One region of the Caloramator sp. E03 genome, then DNA from elsewhere that is predicted to be linked to it. Evidence: predicted binding sites of a transcription regulator. Region 1 holds the regulator's gene; the other holds the start of a gene.
What was found. Region 1 encodes LexA, which represses DNA repair genes until DNA is damaged. Its sites were predicted from a motif close to CNAACANNTGTTNG; they were not measured.

Region 1 (3,436 bases):
TAATAATCTTCAGGATGTTTTTTTAAATCAAGCAAGAAAAAATAAAGTAGGAGTTGCAATACATCTTGTTAATGGATTTCAGTTAAAAGGTTTTGTAAAAGGCTTTGATAGCTTTACCATAATACTCGAAAATGAAGGCAAGCAGATTATGGTTTATAAGCATGCAGTATCTACTATAACTCCTACAATTCCAGTACTTTATACACCTACATCAAATAATTCTGAAGAAAAAGAATGATATATGCCCTCAAATTGAGGGTATTTATTTTGCTTCATTATATTAAATTTGCTTGGAGGTTAATATGCTTGAAATATATAAAAGGATGCTAAAAGAACGCTTTAATATTTGTGATGAAGTTATTAAAATGTCACAAAAGGCTTTAGATGACATATCTGATATTATCAAAGAAATAGATGAGATTAAAGAATATAATCAATCAAAGGTTCTCTATGCAATGCAGCAAGAAAGGCTTTCTGATGCTCATTTTACAAATACAACAGGATATGGATACGGAGATATTGGGAGAGATACTTTAGATAGAGTTTATTCGAGAGTGTTTTGCTGCGAAGATTCACTTGTAAGGCCACATATAGTTTCTGGAACACATGCAATAACTCTTGCTTTAAGTGGTAATTTAAGGCCCAATGAAACCCTTTTATCTATAACAGGAAAGCCTTACGATACACTCCTTCAGGTGATTGGAATAGAAGGGGAGAATAATGGATCATTAAAAGAGTTTGGGATAAAATATAAGCAAATTGAGTTGCTTGAAAATGGGAAGATTGATATAAATTCTGTTGTTGATGCTATAAAAAATGATGAAAGTATAAAAATGGTTACTATCCAGCGTTCAACAGGATATGGTTGGAGGCCGGCTTTACAAATAGATGATATAAAAGAAGCTATTTTAGCAGTAAAAGCAATAAAAGAAGATATTATATGCTTTGTAGATAACTGTTATGGTGAATTTATAGATATTTTAGAACCAACAGAAGTCGGAGCTGATATAATTGCAGGATCCCTTATAAAAAACATAGGAGGAGGAATCGCTCCTACTGGAGGATATGTATGTGGGAAGAAAAAATATGTGGAGCAGGCAGCTTATAGGCTTACAGCTCCAGGACTTGGTAAAGAATGTGGTTCTACTTTTGGAGTTATAAGACATATATTTCAAGGTCTTTTTTTGGCACCACATATAACTTCAGAAGCCTTAAAATCATCGATATTCTGTTCAAGGTTAATGGAGATTGCAGGATTTGAAGTATCACCAAAATACAATGAGAAAAGAAGCGATATAATTCAAGCAATAAAGTTTAATAATGAAAAGGATCTTATTAATTTTTGTAAGGGTATCCAAAAAGGATCTCCTGTAGATTCCTTTGTAGAATGTGAGCCTTGGGATATGCCGGGTTATACAGATCAAGTAATAATGGCAGCAGGAGCATTTATTCAAGGATCATCAATAGAATTAAGTGCTGATGCACCAATTAGACCACCTTATATAGCATATCTTCAAGGAGGACTAACCTTTGAACATGCCAAAATAGGTATAATGATAGGTTTATCAAACGTTTTAAATAATAAATAGATATAAAAATAAAAAGTCCCAATTTGGGGCTTTTTATTTTATCTTTCTAAACAAACCAATTGCCTTACCAAGTATTTTGCAATCTTTAACTATTATTGGTTCCAAAGCCGGGTTTTCAGGTTGAAGTCTAATATAATCTTTTTCTTTATAAAATCTTTTAACTGTTGCACTGTCATCCACGAGAGCTACAACTATATCACCATCAATAGCAGTTGATTGTTGTTCTATAATGATATAATCTCCATCTAAAATTCCACTTCCTATCATACTGTCGCCTTTTATTTGAAGCATGAAAAGGTTATTTTTATTAGAAAAATAAGTTGTTGGCAGTGGAAAAGTATCTTCTATATTTTCAACAGCAAGTATTGGTGTACCAGCAGCAACGGATCCAACAATTGGTACGGATATTATCTCTTTATTATATGCTCTATCATCGAGTATTTCAATAGCTCTTGGTTTTGTAGGATCTCTTCTTATGTAGCCTTTCTTTTCGAGTTTTGCAAGATGGCCATGTACTGTAGAAGTTGATTTAAGGCCTACAGCACTACATATTTCACGTACTGATGGAGGGTATCCTTTAATTGATATCTCATGCTTTATAAAATCAAGAATTTCTTGTTGTTTATCAGATAAATCATTATTAATCATACCTTTACACCCCCTAATTTTAAATTTATATAAATTATAGCATAAAATAAAACAATGTTCAAACTTTTGTTCGAAGTATATTGACAACAGAACAAAAGTTCTTTATACTGGAATTAGAAATCGGGTCTTTGACAGTTGCAAGACAAAAAAAGTGCCTTAAAGCCTTGATATAGGCTTATTTTTTTGTCAAATTTTAAATTTTTATAGTGCACAATGTGTAACAATGTGTTATAATATAGATATAAATATATGAAGAGATGTGAAAAAATGAGATTACAAATTGTTAAATCAAAAAATGCAGCATCCTTATATGTAGTTAAATCTGTTTATGAAAAAGGCAAGCGTACATCAAAAGTAGTTGAGAAGCTTGGCACTTATGATGAACTTTTAAAAAAACTAAACGGACAAGACCCTATAGAATGGGGGAAGAGGTACGTTGAAGAGTTAAATAGAAAAGAAAAAGAAGAGAAAAGAGAAATATTAGTAAAATACTCGCCTGTTAAACAAATTAACAAGGACGAACAGCATACTTTTAATGGTAGTTACTTGTTTTTACAAAAAATATATAACGAGCTTGGGCTGCAAAATATCTGTAAAAATATTTCGGATAAACATAAATTTAATTTTAATCTAAATTCAATACTATCAAGATTAATTTATGCAAGAATTATTTATCCATCATCTAAGCTTGCTACATACGAACTATCAAAAAAATTTATTGAGCAGCCTGATTTTGAGCTTCAGCATATTTATAGAGCTTTAGAAGTGATTTCACAAGAAACAGATTTTATTCAGTCAGAATTATACAAGAACAGTCTTAAAGTTTGCAATCGTAATAAAGGAGTTCTCTATTATGACTGCACCAACTATTTCTTTGAAATTGAACAGGAAGAAGGATTAAAACAGTATGGAGTATCGAAGGAACATAGACCCAATCCAATTGTTCAAATGGGACTTTTCATGGATGGAGACGGCATCCCCCTTGCATTTTGTATAAACAAAGGTAATACTAATGAACAAGTAACTTTAAAACCTTTAGAGCAAAAAATTATATCCGAATTTGGGCTTTCAAAATTTATCATTTGTACAGATGCAGGGCTTGCATCTACAGCAAACAGAAAATTTAATAATATACAAAATCGAGCTTTTATTACTACACAATCTATTAAAAAATTAAAATCACATTTAAAAGAATGGGC
Region 2 (3,436 bases), 770 kb from region 1:
AAAAAGTATTTGAAGATATTAATAAAGGAGAAGATAATTTTGTAAAACATATAAGGGTTGACATGGAAAGCCTTGAAAATAAGGGCTGGGTTTTTTTAAGCAACGAAGAAAGGACTATTTTAAATAAAATAAAGGGAGTATATCTGTCAGACCTATGTGAAAGTTTTCAAGGGATTATAACTGGCTGTGATAAAGCTTTTGTACTTGAAAAGGATATGGCAATTAACATTAAAATAGAAGAAAACTTATTAAAGCCTTGGATTAAAGGTTCGAATATTGAAAAGTTTAAAGTTATACCTTCAAATCAAGTTATTATATATTCTAATTTAATAGATGATGAAAAAAAATACGAAAAAGCAATAAATTATATAAAAAGGTTAAAACCATCCCTTGAAAATAGAAGAGAGTGCAAAAAAGGACTAAGAAAGTACTATGAACTTCAATGGGGAAGAAATCAAGATGTATTTGAAGGTCAGAAAATAGTATTCCCTTATAAAGCCTCTTCAAATCGATTTGCTATAGATACAGGAAGTTATTTTAGTGCAGATGTTTATATACTTAAAATAAGGAGTATGTTTTTAAAAAATACTTCTTATGAGTATATTTGTGGGGTTTTAAATAGCAGAATATATGAGTTTTATATAAAGTCAATGGCAAAAAAGCTTGGGGACAATATGTATGAGTATTATCCAAATAAGATAATGAGGATTAAAATTCCTGAATATATAAAAGAGGTAGAAGAAGAGGTAAAGAATGTGAAGGAGGATACTATAAATAGAATTGATATGATTTTATGCAGATTTTTTAATATAACTTCAGAGGAATATGAGATAATAAGGAGCTGGTGTTTGTGATATATGTTGGAACATCAGGATATAGCTATGATGATTGGAAAGGTGAATTTTACCCTGAAGATATTAATGATTCTAATATGCTTGAATTTTATTCAAGGCATTTTTCCTTTACTGAGATTAATTCAACATATTATAAAATGCCGAACTATTTTATGTTTAAAAGCCTAAATGAAAAGACACCTGATGAGTTTAAGTTTTCCGTAAAAGCCTATAAAGGTTTTACCCATGATAGGAATTTAGGAAAGGATGATGCAATAAAATTTATTGAAGCACTAAAACCAATAAAGAGTAGTGGAAAGCTTTCCTGTATTATTTTCCAATTTCCATATTCTTTTCACAATACAAGTGATAATGCTGAGTATATTAAAAGGGTAAGAGAATATTTTAATGGAGAAGAGATTCTTTGTGAGTTTAGAAATTCTAATTGGGTAAAAATAGAGGTTATGGAATTTTTAAAAGAGCATTCTATAGGCTGGGTATGTGTTGATGAGCCAGATATTAAAGGCCTTATAAAGCCTATAGTCGCAGTAACTTCAAATATAGGTTATATAAGGTTCCACGGGAGAAACGCTAAAAAATGGTATAACCATGAAGTTGCCTATGAAAGGTATGACTATATGTATTCAGAAAAGGAACTTTTAGAGTGGATATCAAAAATTAAATTTATTGAAAAACACAGCTGTGAAACTTTTGTTGCTTTTAATAATCATTTTAAAGCTAAAGGAGCTAAAAATGCTTCTATGTTAAAAAGATTGATGCAAAATTAGGAGGCTATGTACTATTTAGTTTATTTTAACTTTTAAAAGTGCATAGCCTCTTAATTTTTTATTGCTTTAAAGGGTGATAAATTACAATTAAGAAATAAAAACTTATTGAACAAATATTTCTCTTGGTTTCTGTAACAGATATAATTGACATAAAAATATACAAAATAAGTAACCGTCCCTCTTTATTTCACTAAAAAATTTTGTGTTTGGTATTTATTTTTGAAAGGAATGTTGTATAATATAATTAACGAACTTTTGTTCGGAGGGGTGGTTATGGGAACGATATTACATGTGGATTTAAACGCCTTTTATGCTTCTGTTGAACAGGCTAATGATTCAAGCCTTGCTAATCTTCCTATTGCAGTTGCTGGTGATAAGGAAAAAAGGAATGGCATCATACTTACAGCATCTTATGAGGCAAGGGCTTATGGTGTTAAAACTGGAATGACAATAAATGATGCTAAAAAATTATGTCCTGATATTATATTTGTAAAGCCTCACTTTAAAGAATATATGAAATACTCAATGAAGGTTATGGATATATTAAGAAGCTTTAGTCCTGATGTTGAGGTTTTTAGTATAGATGAGGCTTGGGTTGATGTTACTGGCTGTGAAAGGCTTTTTGGAAGTGGAGTTGAGATAGCGGATAAAATAAGATACATGATAAAAAAGGAGCTTAATATTACCGCAAGTGTAGGGGTATCTTATTGCAAACTTATGGCAAAAATAGCATCGGATCTTAAAAAGCCTGATGCTACAAGTATAATAAATAGGGAGGATGTACCAAAGATAGTATGGCCTCTTCCAGTTGAAGATTTAATTGGCGTTGGGAGAAAAATGAAGGTAAAGCTTAATGAAATAGGCATATTTACGATTGGAGATATTGCTAATACTCCTCAAAAAGTTCTGGAGCAAAAGTTTGGAAAGATTGGTAGATATCTTTGGTATTTTGCTAATGGTATAGATAATTCTAAAGTATCTTCAAGGGAAGATGAAATAAAAGGGATAGGCAATTCAATAACAACTCCAAGGGATATAAAAAGTTATGAAGAGGCAAGTGAAGTTTTAATGGTCCTTTGTGAGAGTGTTGGTAAAAGATTAAGAGATTGTGGACTTGAAGGGAACGTAGTTGAAGTGATGATAAAGACGAAGGATTTTAATACCTTTATAAGACAGAGGAAGATACATAATTATATTGATACTGCTTTTGATATACATAATGAAGCGATAAAACTTCTTTATGAGAACTGGGATGAGACGATTCCTTTAAGGCTTCTTGGAGTTAGGGTAACAGGCCTTAGACCATTGCAGGGGTTTAAGCAGATAAGTTTTTTTGAAGAGAAAAAGAAACTTAAAAATGAAAAGATTGAAAGGTGCATGGATAGCATAAGGGAAAAATACGGTTATAATTCTGTATTTAGGGCATCGCTTATGGTAAATGAGGTAAGAAACCTTGTAAATATAGTTAGCGATGAAGAATGGAAGCATAAGAATCCTTTTAATAAAGGAGGAGGAAGGCTTTGAAAATGGTAAGAGAAGTTGTTGATACTATGGTACTTTTTGAAAAATCCTCAGTAAATCCACTTGTAGTAACTTGCAGCCGGGGAACTTTTAGAGTAAATAGAGTAATTAAGATGTGGAAAGAGAGAAGGAGCCTTAGGGAGTGCTTTATATATCTTTGTCAGGTGGAAGGGAGAGAAAATCCTGTTGAGCTTAGATGGGATATTGAAAGCAACAAATGGTTTATTGAAAAACTTTAAAAATGCCACCCAAGTAGTAATGCTTGTTGCTACTTGGGTGGCATTTTTTATTCAA

Region 2: the regulator LexA is predicted to act here: its motif matches at 1,870-1,883, upstream of dinB (DNA polymerase IV).

Annotation. Positions count from the first base shown of each region.
Region 1 is NZ_CP040093.1:112,589-116,024, reverse strand. Features, by position in the region: gene hfq (RNA chaperone Hfq) at 1-238, shown strand, start outside; gene FDN13_RS00585 (aminotransferase class I/II-fold pyridoxal phosphate-dependent enzyme) at 303-1,589, shown strand; gene lexA (transcriptional repressor LexA) at 1,623-2,237, opposite strand; gene FDN13_RS00575 (IS1634 family transposase) at 2,505-3,436, shown strand, end outside.
Region 2 is NZ_CP040093.1:2,325,364-2,328,799, forward strand. Features, by position in the region: gene FDN13_RS11160 (Eco57I restriction-modification methylase domain-containing protein) at 1-854, shown strand, start outside; gene FDN13_RS11165 (DUF72 domain-containing protein) at 851-1,621, shown strand; gene dinB (DNA polymerase IV) at 1,895-3,145, shown strand; gene FDN13_RS11175 (hypothetical protein) at 3,142-3,381, shown strand; gene speE (polyamine aminopropyltransferase) at 3,429-3,436, opposite strand, start outside.